DNA from 2 places in the Kitasatospora sp. NPDC059599 genome. Region 2 is predicted to be linked to the other one. Evidence: riboswitches for the same ligand, from Rfam matches in the RefSeq annotation. Region 2 holds a riboswitch; the other holds the start of a gene.
The links. Region 2 has a riboswitch for cobalamin ahead of metE (5-methyltetrahydropteroyltriglutamate--homocysteine S-methyltransferase). Riboswitches for the same ligand answer to the same signal wherever they lie in the genome.
Positions count from the first base shown of each region.

Region 1: it holds a riboswitch for cobalamin, as region 2 does, so the genes downstream of both, ACFV04_RS33040 (FecCD family ABC transporter permease) here and metE (5-methyltetrahydropteroyltriglutamate--homocysteine S-methyltransferase) in region 2, are expected to answer to the same signal.

Region 1 covers NZ_JBHWCL010000128.1:9,035-15,893, reverse strand. The annotation lists gene ACFV04_RS33070 (ABC transporter substrate-binding protein) at 1-143, shown strand, start outside; gene ACFV04_RS33065 (amino acid ABC transporter permease) at 178-1,152, shown strand; gene ACFV04_RS33060 (amino acid ABC transporter ATP-binding protein) at 1,197-1,949, shown strand; gene ACFV04_RS33055 (CGNR zinc finger domain-containing protein) at 2,077-2,664, shown strand; gene sodX (nickel-type superoxide dismutase maturation protease) at 2,813-3,175, opposite strand; gene sodN (superoxide dismutase, Ni) at 3,434-3,829, shown strand; cobalamin riboswitch at 3,917-4,065, shown strand; gene ACFV04_RS33040 (FecCD family ABC transporter permease) at 4,158-5,237, shown strand; gene ACFV04_RS33035 (ABC transporter ATP-binding protein) at 5,234-6,154, shown strand; gene ACFV04_RS33030 (ABC transporter substrate-binding protein) at 6,173-6,859, shown strand, end outside.
Region 2 covers NZ_JBHWCL010000169.1:7,597-14,455, forward strand. The annotation lists gene ACFV04_RS37625 (hypothetical protein) at 1-172, shown strand, start outside; gene ACFV04_RS37630 (CbiQ family ECF transporter T component) at 183-1,463, shown strand; gene ACFV04_RS37635 (ABC transporter ATP-binding protein) at 1,460-3,103, shown strand; gene ACFV04_RS37640 (ECF transporter S component) at 3,100-3,948, shown strand; gene ACFV04_RS37645 (hypothetical protein) at 3,968-4,432, shown strand; cobalamin riboswitch at 4,479-4,667, shown strand; gene metE (5-methyltetrahydropteroyltriglutamate--homocysteine S-methyltransferase) at 4,848-6,859, shown strand, end outside.

The sequences.
Region 1 (6,859 bases), on a different contig from region 2:
CCAAGGGCTCGGCGCTGGCCCAGCCCGTCCAGGCGGCCGTCCAGTCGCTGATGGACGACGGCACCTACAAGCAGATCCTCGACAAGTGGGGCGTCCAGGCGGGCGCGATCACCCAGTCCCAGATCAACGGCGCCACCAGCTGACCCTTCGCCAGTCACCCACCCCTCTGAGGCCACTGTGAACCATTCCGATCAGGGGACGGCGCACGCGGGACGGCCCGAAACCCTCAAGGCCGTCCCGGTCCGCCACCCCGGCCGGTGGGCGGGAGCCGTGGTCGTCGCGGTCCTCGCGGCGATGCTGCTCCACGCCCTGATCTTCAATCCCGCCTTCCAGTGGGACGTCGTCAACACCTACCTCTTCGATTCCAGCATCCTGCACGGCCTCGGTGTGACCCTGGAGCTCACCGCGCTGTCCATGCTCATGGGCGTGGCCGGCGGCATCATCCTCGCGGTGATGCGACTGTCCCCGAACCCCCTGCTGTCCGGCACCGCGTGGTTCTACATCTGGGTCTTCCGCGGCACCCCCGTGCTGGTCCAGCTGGTCTTCTGGAACTTCATGGGCGCGCTGTGGCCCAAGCTGTCGATCGGCATCCCGTTCGGCCCGGCGTTCTGGTCCGAGTCGACCAACACGCTCATCCCGGTCTTCACCGCGGCGCTGCTCGGCCTCGGCCTCAACGAGGCCGCGTACATGGCGGAGATCGTCCGCGGCGGCATCCAGTCGGTGGACGAGGGGCAGACCGAGGCGGCGCACGCGCTCGGCATGAGCCGCTTCGCGACCATGCGCCGGATCATCCTCCCGCAGGCCATGCGGGTGATCATCCCGCCGACCGGCAACGAGACCATCTCGATGCTCAAGACCACCTCGCTGGTCAGCGTCATCGCGCTGGAGGAGCTGTTCCGGGCCGGGCAGAACATCTACTCGCGCACCTTCCAGACCATCCCGCTGCTGGTCACCGTCAGCCTCTGGTACCTGTTCCTGACCTCCGTGCTGACCATCGGGCAGTACTACGTCGAGCGGTACTACGCTCGGGGTACCAGCAGGACGCTGCCGCCGACCCCGATGCAGCGGTTGCGCGGCCTCTTCCGCGGCAAGCCGACCCCGAAGGCGGAGCACGACGTCGTTCCGGGGCTCGAGGGAGGTGGTCACCTGTGACCGATCTGACCAAAACCCCTGGGGACACCGTCCCGGGCGAGCCGATGGTCAAGGCCGAGGGCGTGCGCAAGTCGTTCGGCCTGGTCGAGGTGCTCAAGGGCATCGACCTGGAGGTCAAGCCGCGCGAGGTGTTCTGCCTGATCGGCCCGTCCGGCTCCGGCAAGTCGACCTTCCTGCGGTGCATCAACCACCTGGAGAAGATCAACGGCGGGCTGCTCTCCGTGGACGGCGAGCTGGTCGGCTACCGGCGCAAGGGCGACAAGCTCTACGAGCTCCGGGACCGCGAGGTCGCGCTCAAGCGGCGTGACATCGGCATGGTCTTCCAGCGCTTCAACCTGTTCCCGCACATGACCGCCATAGAGAACATCACCGAGGCTCCGATCCAGGTGAAGGGCGAGTCCAAGGCCGACGCGCGCGAGCGCGGCATGGCCCTGCTGGAGCGGGTCGGGCTCGCCGACAAGGCGAAGAGCTACCCCTCCCAGCTCTCCGGCGGCCAGCAGCAGCGCGTGGCGATCGCCCGCGCGCTGGCCATGAAGCCCAAGCTGATGCTCTTCGACGAGCCCACCTCGGCGCTCGACCCGGAGCTCGTCGGCGAGGTGCTGGACGTCATGCGCGGGCTGGCCGAGGAGGGGATGACGATGATCGTCGTCACCCACGAGATGGGCTTCGCCCGCGAGGTCGGCGACGCGCTGGTGTTCATGGACGGCGGCGTGGTGGTCGAGTCCGGCAACCCCCGTGACGTCCTCACCGACCCGCAGCACGAACGCACCAAGGCCTTCCTGTCCAAGGTGCTCTGAACCGTCACCGTCGGCGCCCGGCTGGCAGCTCCTGCCGGGCGCCGATGCTCGCCCGAGTCGTTGGGGCACCGCACGGGTAATAGGCTGGAAGCAGTCAGCCCGTTACCGATTTTCTGGAAGGACCGCCGTGGAGCTCGCCTCGTACGCCGATCTCGCCGTTCGACTGGTGAACACCGAGGAGCCCGAGCGCGGCACCGACACGCTGACCTCCGTGGACGCGGTGCGCGCCCTGTTCTCCGACTCGTCGCGGGCCGCCGCGCTCGCCGACGAGTCCGACCTGCCCCGGCTGCGGGCGGTGCGGACCCGGCTGCGCGGGGTCTTCGAAGCCGCCGCCGAAGGGGACGAGACCCGGGGGGTCGACCTGCTGAACAGCCTGCTGATGGAGTACCCCGTCAGCCCGCTGATCTCCGGGCACGACCACCTGGACGACGCCGGACGGCCGCGCTGGCACCTGCACCTGGCCGACAACTCGCCGACCGCCACCGCGCACTTCAGCGCGGTCGCCTGCATGGGCCTGGCCGTCCACCTCACCGAGTTGGGCGCCGACCGGCTGGGCATCTGCCAGGCCGCGCCCTGCCGCAACGCCTACCTGGACACCTCGACCAACCGCTCCCGGCGCTACTGCTCGGACCGCTGCGCGACCCGGGCCAACGTGGCCGCCTACCGGGCCCGCAAGCGCCAGGAGGCGGAGGCCGCACTGGGCGGCGGGGCGTAACCGGGCGACGGGGCGCAACCGGGCGGCGGGGCGCAACCGGGCGGCGGGGCGCAACCGGGCGACGGGGCGCAACCGGGCGGCGGGGCGTAACCGGGCGACGGGGCGCAACCGGGCGACGGGGCGCAACCGGGCGGGCGGCCGCCCGGGATCAGACCTCCTCCACCCAGACGCCGAGGCGCCGGGCCAGGCCCGGCACCCGGGCCAGCCGCGGGGAGAGCAGCAGCCGCTCCAGCCGGCGGCCCGGCGCCAGCCAGGCCGGGCTCGGGCGCAGCCGCAGCAGCACCCGGCCGAGCACCAGGTCGTCCGGGACCGCGCCGTAGCTGCGGCTGTCGCTGTCCACCGGGCGGTTGTCCGACAGCAGCCACCAGCCCCCGGACCGGCGCTCGGCGGCCCGCTTCACCACCAGCAGGTCCTGCTGGAAGGGGTGCCGGAAGAGCACCACGGCCCCCGGCCGGATCGGCGCGCCGTAGCGGACCAGCAGGCGGTCGCCCTCGTGCAGGGTCGGGACCATCGACCGGCCCGCCACGTCGACCAGCCCCAACGGCAGCGCGCCGCCCCGGTCCCGTCCCCCCGGTTCCGTGCTCCGTGCCACGACTCCTCCTCCCGCGCCGCCGGCCCCCAGTCTGCCGTACGGAGCGTCACCTGTTCGATGTCCGGAATACCCCGGTTCCGGGTCCGCCTTTTGCCCTAGGCCCACCGCCCGATCGCGAAACCACGAGGGCGGAAGGGTAATCTCGGGCGCGGGAAGACGATCTAAGGAAGGACTCCCATGTTCTCTCGTCTGTTTGCACCGCGTGCCACCGCTCACGCCCACTGTGACCTGCCCTGTGGCGTGTACGACCCGGCGCAGGCCCGGATCGAGGCCGAGTCCGTCAAGGCCACCCAGGAGAAGTACCAGGCCAACGAGGACCCGCACTTCCGGGCCCGCGCCGTCATCATCAAGGAGCAGCGCGCCGAGGCCGTCAAGCACCACATCTCGGTGCTGTGGAGCGACTACTTCAAGGCCCCGCACTTCGAGAAGTACCCGCAGCTGCACCAGCTGATCAACGACACCCTGAAGGCCGCCTCGGCCGCCAAGGCGTCCACCGACCCGGCCACCGGCCAGGCCCTGCTGGACCTGATCGCCGAGGTCGACAAGATCTTCTGGGAGACCAAGCAGGCCTGAGCCTGACGCGTCGCCACCCGACCGCCCCCGTCCGCACCGCCGGACGGGGGCGGTCGTGCGTCCACGCCCGGACCGACCCGGTAAGGGTTGCCTGCCCTGAGTGACTGTTATGCTGCCAGGGCGTCCGAGGGGGAAGTCCGGTGTGAATCCGGCGCTGACCCGCAACGGTGAGCACGGCCCGCACCAGCGGTGCGGCCGCGCCAGCCCGATCGCCCCCGGTCGCTGACCTCCCGACAACTCGCCGCGGACTGCGAGGGGAACGGCGCCCCGGCACGCCCGCGGCCCGCGCCCGCCCCGGCACACCCGCGGCCCGAGGCAAGGCGCACCCGTGAACCGCGCACCCACGACCCGTGCGGTCGGCCCGCCCGTCCGCCGAATACCCGCCGTCCCACTCGCCGTCGGCCTCGCCGCCGCGCTGCTGCTCTCACTGGTCTGCGGGGTGGCGTTCGGGTCCTCCGGCATCGCACTGCCCCGCGTGCTGCGGCTGCTGACCGCCGGTCTGACGGGCGGTCGGCTGGACGCCGACGAGGCGGCCGCGTACGCGATCGTCTGGGAGATCCGGCTGCCCCGCACCGTGCTGGCCGCCGTGGTCGGCGCCGGACTCGCCGCGACCGGCGTCGCCGTCCAGGCGCTGGTGCGCAACGCGCTCGCCGACCCGTTCGTCCTCGGCATCTCCTCCGGCGCGGCCGTCGGCGCCAACGCCGTCCTGCTGTTCGGCGCCTTCGCCTCGCTCGGGGCGTGGGCGGTCTCCGCCTCCGCCTTCGGCTCCGCGCTGGTCGCGATGGCGCTGGTCTACCTCGCCGCCCGCACCGCGTACGGGCTCACCCCGCTGCGACTGGTGCTCACCGGCACGGCGCTCTCCTACGGCTTCTCCGCCGCCACCACCCTGATGGTCTTCGCCGCGGACCGCGGCGAAGCCGCCCGGGACGCCATGATGTGGCTGCTCGGCAGCCTCGGCGGCGCCACCTGGGGCTCGGTGCCGATCGCCGGCTGCACCGTGCTGGCCGGGCTGACCTACCTCGGCTGCGCCGCCGGCCGGCTCGACGGGCTCGCCATGGGGGACGAGACCTCCGCCTCGCTCGGCGTGGACCCGGACCGGCTGCGGCGCGAGCTGTTCGTGGTGACCGCCGCCGTCACCGGCACGGTGGTCGCGGTCAGCGGGGCGATCGGCTTCGTCGGACTGCTGGTGCCGCACCTGGCACGGATGCTGGTCGGCGCCGCGCACCGCCGGGTGCTGCTGGTCGCACCGCTCGCCGGCGCGCTGCTGCTGGTCTGGGTGGACATCGCCTCCCGCACCCTGCTGGCGCCCGCCGAACTGCCCGTGGGGGTGTTCACCGCCGTGCTCGGCGTGCCCGCCTTCCTGCTGATGATGCGCCGGCGCGGCCACGCCTTCGGAGGCCGACGGTGACCGACTCGAACGGGGTGCCCCGGATGCCCGATCCCGCCCATCCCGCCGGCCCCGCCGACCCGACCGGGACCGCCGGCCGGACGGAGACCGCCGGCCGGGCGCGGGCCCAGGACCTCGCCGTCGAAGCCGTCTCGGTGGAACTGGCCGGCACCCGGCTGGTCCACGAGGTGAGCCTGGCGGCGGCCGCCGGGCAGGTGGTCGGCCTCGTCGGCCCGAACGGCAGCGGCAAGTCGACCCTGCTGCGCTGCGTCTACCGGGTGCTGAAGCCGGCCGGCGGCGCCGTCCGGCTGGACGGCGACGACCTGTACGCGCTCTCCGCGCGCGCGACCGCCCGACGGGTGGCCGCGCTGACCCAGGAGCACTCCGCCGAGTTCGACTTCACCGTCGCCGAGGTGGTCGCCATGGGCCGGCTGCCGCACCGGCGCGGGTTCGGCGCCCCGACCGACGCGGACCGGGAGCGCTGCGCCGGGGCCCTGCGCAGGGTCCGGGCGGACCACCTCGCCGGACGGGGCTTCCTGAGCCTGTCCGGGGGCGAGAAGCAGCGGGTGCTGTTCGCCCGCGCGCTGGTCCAGGAGCCGCGCCTGCTGGTGCTCGACGAGCCCACCAACCACCTGGACATCGCCCACCAGTTGGAGGTCCTGGCGCTGGCCCGCGAGGCCGGACCGACGGTGCTCACCGCGCTGCACGACCTCAACCTGGCGGCGGGCCACTGCGACCTGCTGTACGTGCTGCGGGCCGGCCGGATCGTCGCCTCCGGGCCGCCCGTCGAGGTGCTCACGCCCACCCTGCTGGCCGGGGTGTTCGGCGTCCGGGCGACCCCGGTCCGGCATCCGGAGACCGGCGCCGTCCAGCTGCTGTTCGACCGCCTCGACCGCCCCGACCGCTCCGACCGCTCCGACCGCTCCCCCGGAGCCTGAACCACCGAAGGAACCACCGTGCGCACCAAGGCCGTTGCCACCACCGCCCTGCTCGCCCTCGGGCTCACCGCCTGCGGCGCGCAGATCGCCCCGAAGGAGGCCGCCACCGGCTCCGCCCACTACCCGGTGACCGTCGAGAACTGCGGCGACAAGCTGACCTTCGCGCAGAAGCCGGCCCGGGCGGTCACCAACGACGTCAACATCACCGAGCTGATGCTCTCCCTCGGCCTCGCCGACCGGATGGCCGGCTACGTCATGCCCGACGACAAGGGCAAGGTCGACCGGGTGCCCTGGAAGGACGGCTACCAGCAGACCGCGTGGCTCTCCAAGAAGACGCTCACCAAGGAGATCGCCCTGGACGCACGGGCCGACCTGGTCCTGGCCGGCTGGCACTACGGCTTCGACGAGGGCAGCGGCGTCACCCCGCAGGCGTTCAAGGCCCTCGGCGTCGACTCGTACGTGCTCAGCGAGTCCTGCCGCAGCGGCAGGGGCGGCGAGCGCGGCGTGATGGACCCGCTGGACGCGCTCTACACCGACCTGGCCAACCTCGGCGAGATCTTCGACGTCAAGGACCGCGCCGACCGGCTGATCGCCGACTCCAGGGCCCGGATCGCCGCCGTCCCGCAGCCCGAGCGCCGCCCGTCCGTCTTCCTGTACGACAGCGGGCAGGACAAGCCGTACACCGCCGGGAAGTTCGCCGCCGCG
Region 2 (6,859 bases):
GCCGACGGCCACCCCCGCCGTGCCCGGCGGCGTGGTGAACGCCGACCCGGTGGCCGACACCCCGCACGACTCCGGCTCGATGGTCCCCGCCGTGGTGGGCTCCGTCCTCGTCGTGGTCCTGGGCGTGGCGACCGTGGTCACCGCGCGCCGCCGCCGGCGACAGGCCGAGTGATCCGGTGACCATGCCCGACAAGCACGCCGCCGGCTCCCCGGCCACCGCCCCCGCGCGGGGCGGGGGCAGTCGGCGCAGCCCGCGGAACCTGCACCCGCTGGCCTGGTGGACGTGGGCGCTCGCCCTCGCCACGGCAGCCAGCCGCACCACCAACCCGCTGCTCCTCCTGCTCGTCCTCGCCGTGCTCGGCTACGTGGTCACCGCCCGCCGCAGCGAGGCCCCGTGGGCGCGCGGGTTCACCTACTACCTGTGGGTGGCCCTGAGCGTGGTGGCGATCCGGGTGCTGTTCCGCTGCGTCTTCGCCACCGGCATCACCCCGCACGACCACCTGCTCTTCTCGCTGCCGCACATCCCGACCCCCGCCTGGTACGCGGGCATCCGGATCGGCGGCCCGGTCTCGCTGGAGGCGACGCTCTCCGCGGCGTTCGACGGGCTGCGGCTGGCCTGCCTGATCTGCTGCATCGGCGCCGCCAACACCCTGGCCAACCCCAAGCGGGCGCTGCGCGTGCTGCCCGGGGCGCTCTACGAGCTGGGTGTCGCCGTCACGGTGTCGCTGAGCGTCGCGCCCCAGCTGGTGCAGAGCGTCCAACGCGTCGCCAGAGCGCGGCGGTTGCGCGCCGGGCGGCGCACGGGCGTGCGCGCGTTGCGCGGCATCGTCGTCCCGGTCCTGGAGGACGCGCTGGAACGCTCGCTCGCTCTGGCCGCCGCGATGGACTCGCGCGGCTACGGACGCTCCGGCACCGCCTCGCGCCGCTCCCGCCGGCTCACCGGAGCGCTGATGCTGCTCGGCATGTGCGGCCTGTGCGCCGGGGTGTACGGGCTGCTGGACGGTACGGCCCCCGCCGCGCTGGGCCTGCCGGCCTTCGTGGTGGGCGCCGTGCTCTGCGTGGCGGGTCTGCTGCTCGGTGGGCGGCGGGTGCGGCGCACCACGTACCGGCCGGACCGCTGGCGGGCCGCCGAATGGGCGGTGGCCGGCTGCGGGGTGACCGCCGCCGTCCTGCTGTTCGCCACCGTCGGCTACGACGCCACCGACCTCAACCCGTCCCTGTACCCGCTGACCTGGCCGGCGCTGCCGCTCGTCCCGGTGCTCGCCCTGCTGCTGGCGGGCGCCGCCGGGATCGTCTCGCCGCCGCCCGGCCGCACGCCCGAGCCCGCCGGCGTGCCCGGGCCGCGTCCGGCCACCCGCACCGACCGCACCACCCGCACCGACCGCACCGACCGCACGACCCGCACCGACCGCACCGACCGCACGACCTGCACCGACCGCACGACCTCCGAGGTGAGCACGTGATCCGATTCGACCGGGTCGGCGTGGTGTACGACGGCGCGACGACGCCCGTCCTGCACGACGTCGACCTGTACGTCCCGGAGGGTGAGCTCTGCCTGGTGGTCGGCCGAACCGGCGTCGGCAAGTCCACCCTGCTCGGCGCCGTCAACGGCCTGGTGCCGCACTTCACCGGCGGTACCCTGCGCGGCCGGGTCACCGTGGACGGGCGCGACACCGCCGACCACCCGCCGCGCGAACTCGCCGACGTGGTCGGCGTGGTGGGACAGGATCCGCTGGCCGGCTTCACCACCGACACGGTGGAGGAGGAACTGGCCTACGTCATGGAGCAGTTGGCGATCCCGCCGGAGGTCATGCGCAAGCGCGTCGAGGAGACCCTCGACCTGCTCGGCCTGGCCGACCTGCGCCACCGCGCCCTGCACGAGCTCTCCGGCGGCCAGCAACAGCGCGTCGCCATCGGCTCGGTGCTCACCGCGCACCCACGGGTGCTGGTCCTGGACGAGCCGACCTCCGCGCTCGACCCGACCGCCGCCGAGGAGGTGCTGGCCGCGATCACCCGGCTGGTCCACGACCTCGGCGTGACCGTCCTGCTCGCCGAACACCGCCTGGAACGCGTCGTCCAGTATGCCGACCGGGTCGCCTACCTGCCCGGCGACGGGACGGTGGTGCACGGGCCGCCCGCGGAGGTCTTCCGGAGCACCGCGATCGCGCCGCCCGTCGTCGGCCTCGGCCGGCTGGCGGGCTGGCAGCCGCTGCCGCTGTCCGTCCGGGACGCCCGCCGCGCCGCGGCCCCGCTGCGGCAGCGGCTCACCGACGTGCCCGTTCCCCCGCCGCGCCGGGCAGCCGCGGCGGGGGAACGGGTGCTGGACGCCCGGGGGGTGGTCGTCCGGTACGGTCCGGTCGCCGCCGTCCGGGACGTCGACCTGGCGTTGCGCGCGGGCGAGGTCACGGCGCTGATGGGCCGCAACGGCTCCGGGAAGTCCTCGCTCCTGTGGGCCCTGCAGGGCTCCGGCCCCCGCCAGGGCGGCAGCGTCAAGGCCACCGGCACCGGGGGAGGCCCGGCCGCGGACCCCAAGCGCCTGCCCGCCGCCCGGGCCCGGCAGCTGGTCGGGCTCGTCCCGCAGACCCCCACCGACCTGCTGTACCTGGAGACGGTGGCGCAGGAACTCGCCCAGGGCGACCTGGAATCCGAGCGCGCGGTCGGGCCGACCGCGCGGCAGCTCCTCGACCGCCTGGCCCCCGGGATCCCGGACGACACCCACCCCCGGGACCTCTCCGAGGGGCAGCAGCTGGCGCTCGTCCTGGCGATCCAACTGGCCGCCGCACCACGGGTCGTCCTGCTGGACGAGCCGACCCGGGGGCTCGACTACCGGGCGAAGGCGGCGCTCACCCGCATCGTGGACGCCCTCGCCGCCGAGGGCCGGACCGTCGTGGTCTCCACCCACGACGTCGAATTCGTCGCCTCCGCCGCCGACCGCGTGGTCGTGATGGCCGAGGGGGAGGTTGTCGCCGACGGCCCCACCGCCGAGGTGATCGTCGCCTCGCCCACCTTCGCCCCCCAGACCGCCAAGATCCTCGCCCCGCTCGGCTACCTGACGGTCGATCAGGTCGCCGGGGTGCTGGAAGCCGTGGAGACGGCCCGGTGACCGCCGTCCGGATCCCCGGCCGGGCCCGGATCGTTGTCGCCCTGGCCGCCTTCATCGGCCTGGTCGCCTTCACCTGGCCGTTCGTCGTCGCCCCCGGGACGTTCGGCTCCAATTACGCCCCGCCGCTGATCTTCGGCGCACTCCTCGTCCTGGTCCTTGCCGTCGTCATCGCCGAGATCTCGGCCGGGGGCATCGACGCCAAGGCCCTCGCCATGCTCGGCGTCCTGTCCGCCGTCAACGCCGGGCTGCGCCCGCTCGGCGCCGGCACGGCCGGGGTGGAGACGGTCTTCTTCGTCCTCGTCCTGGCCGGCCGGGTCTTCGGCCCCGGCTTCGGCTTCACCCTCGGTTGCACCTCGCTGTTCGCCTCCGCCCTGCTCACCGGCGGGGTCGGCCCCTGGATGCCCTACCAGATGTTCGGCTGCGCCTTCGTCGGCATGCTCGCCGGGCTGCTCCCGCCGGCCCGGCGGCGCTGGGAGGTGCCGATGCTGGCCGGGTACGGGGCGTTCTCCGGGTACCTCTTCGGCTTCCTGCTGAACCTCTCCTTCTGGCCGTTCTCCACCGACCCGAACAGCTCGATCGCCTACCTCCCGGGCCTGCCCTTCACCGAGCAGTGGCACCGCTACCTGCTGTTCGACCTCGCCACCTCGCTCGGCTGGGACACCGGCCGCGCCGTCACCACCTTCACCGCCGTGCTCGTCGTCGGGCCGGCCGTGCTGACCGTCTTCCGCCGCGCGGCCCGCCGCGCCAACTTCGAGCCCACGGTGCGTTTCGAGGCCCCGGACGGCACCGGAGCCGCGGCGGGCCCGGTCGCCGGTCCGCTGCCCGCCGGGCCGGTGCGCTCCTGAATCGGGAGGTCCCGCCGCCATGCCCAAGCGTGAGAAGCCCCGAACGGCGACGGTGGACGGGACCGACGTGGTCCTGCTGACCCCGGAGCAGCACGCCGGTCTCGAATCCGCCCGCCGTCAACTGGGCGGGGCACAGGCCCAGGTGGCCCGGATGCGGCTCGACCTCCACCGGGCGCTGCAACTGCTGGGCGAAGCCGAACGGGTGCTGGCGGGCGTCCCCGCCGATCGGGTCGGGCCGGCGAGTGCCGGGACGAATGCCGACCAGGACGCCGGCCCGGACGCCGGGACGCATGCCGCCCCGGCAACCGACCCGACCGCGCGGCCCGACCCCGGCCGGGGCCTGCCCGAACTGCTCGCGGACATCCGGGCCTTCCTGCCGCCCCCGGCGGAGCCGCAGCGCGCCCCCGGCCGCCGGCCGCACGAACGGGCGTCCGGCACCACCAGGGACGGCGGCGGAGTCTCACCATCCGGACGCCGCAGATGATTTCCCCTCCGGCCCCCGCCGTTTGCCCCTAAGCTGGCGGAGCAGCTGGTTCGCCCTGTCCGCCAGGCAGGCGCGTCGCAAGAGGGAACCCGGTGGGAATCCGGGACTGCCCCGCAGCGGTGAGTGGGAACGACCGCCGTCATACGCACTGGGCCCGGGAGGGGCTGGGAAGCGACGGCCAGTAGGTGTCCGCCCTCGACAGGGTGGGCGTGCCCGCGAGTCCGAAGACCTGCCACTGCCCGCCCGCGGACCATCCGCGTGCGGCCATCCGGTGACCTCGTGGGCGGGTCGGCGACCATACCCGGCAGATCAGGCCCCGCACGTTCCGCGGCGGCCGCTGCCCGGTCCGTCATCCCTTCGCGCCCTCGTGTCGTCTCCGGATCCCTGAGGAGCAAGACTCGCGAAGGAGAGTCCCTTGACCACGAAGTCCGCAGCCGCGGCAACCCTCGCCACCGTGCACGGCTACCCCCGCCAGGGCCGCAACCGGGAACTGAAGAAGGCGATCGAGGGGTACTGGAAGGGCGCGGTCACCGCGGAGGCGCTGCTGACCACCGCCGCCGACCTGCGCCGGGAGAACCGGGCCCAGCTCGCCCGGGCCGGCGTCCGGGAGGTCCCGACCGGCGACTTCTCGCTCTACGACCACGTGCTGGACACCACCGTGGCGGTCGGCGCGATCCCCGCCCGGCACCGGGACGCCGTCGAGGCCGACCCGCTGGACGGCTACTTCGCCATGGCGCGCGGCACCCAGGACGTCGCGCCACTGGAGATGACCAAGTGGTTCGACACCAACTACCACTACCTCGTACCCGAGTTGGGCCCCGACACGGTCTTCGTCGCGAACCCGGCCAAGGCCGTCGCGGAGCTCGGCGAGGCCCTCGCCGACGGCCACACCGCCCGGCCGGTGCTGGTCGGCCCCGTCACCTACCTGCTGCTCGCCAAGCCCGCCCCCGGCGTTGACGCCGACTTCCGGCCGATCACCCTGCTGGACCGGCTGCTGCCGGTCTACGCCCAGCTGCTGGCCGCCCTGAAGGAGGCCGGGGCGCAGTGGGTCCAGCTGGACGAGCCCGCCCTCGTCCAGGACCGCACCCCGGCCGAGCTGAATGCCGCCGCCCGCGCCTACCGCGACCTGGGCGCCCTCGCCGACCGGCCGAAGCTCCTGGTCGCGAGCTACTTCGACCGCCTCGGCGAGGCCCTGCCCGTCCTCGCCAAGGCCCCGGTCGAGGGCCTGGCACTGGACTTCACCGGACCGGCCGCCGGCAACCTCGACGACCTCGCCGCCGTGGGCGGGCTGCCCGGCAAGCGGCTGGTGGCCGGGGTGATCGACGGGCGCAACATCTGGATCAACGACCTGGAGAGGTCGCTGGCCACCCTGGCGACCCTGCTCGGTCTCGCCGACCGGGTCGACGTCGCGCCCTCCTGCTCGCTGCTGCACGTGCCCCTCGACGCCGCCGCCGAACGCGACGTCGACCCGCAGATCCTGCGCTGGCTCGCCTTCGCCCGGCAGAAGGCCGCCGAGGCGGCGCTGCTCGCCCGTGGCCTGCGCGAGGGCACCGGCGCGATCACCGCCGAACTCGCCGCCAACCGCGCCGACCTCGCCTCCCGCGCCCACTCGCCGATCACCCGCGACCCGGCCGTGCGCGCCCGGGTCGCCGCCGTCACCGGGGCCGACGCCCGCCGTCCCCAGCCCTACCCCGTGCGGGCCGAGGCCCAGCGCGCACGCCTCGCCCTGCCGCTGCTGCCGACCACCACCATCGGCTCCTTCCCGCAGACCACCGAACTGCGCGTCGCCCGGGCCGACCTGACGGCGGGCCGGATCGACGCGACCGCGTACCGGGAGCGGATGGCGGCCGAGGTCCGCGAGGTCATCGCCTACCAGGAGAAGGCCGGCCTGGACGTCCTCGTCCACGGCGAGCCCGAGCGCAACGACATGGTCCAGTACTTCGCCGAGCAGCTCACCGGCTACCTCGCCACCCGGCACGGCTGGGTGCAGTCCTACGGCACCCGCTACGTCCGGCCGCCGGTCCTCGCCGGGGACATCTCCCGCCCGCACCCGATGACCGTCGACTGGTTCGGCTACGCGCAGGGCCTCACCGACCGACCGGTGAAGGGCATGCTCACCGGCCCGGTCACCATGCTCGCCTGGTCCTTCGTCCGCGACGACCAGCCGCTCGCCGACACCGCCCGCCAGGTCGCCCTCGCCCTGCGCGACGAGGTCACCGACCTGGAGGCCGCGGGCGCCGCCGTCGTCCAGGTCGACGAGCCGGCCCTGCGCGAGACCCTGCCGCTGCGGGCCGCGGACCGCCCGGCCTACCTGGACTGGGCCACCGAGTCCTTCCGGCTGGCGACCTCGGGCGTCCGCGCCGACACCCAGGTCCACACCCACATGTGCTACGCCGAGTTCGGCGCGGTCATGACGGCCATCGACGA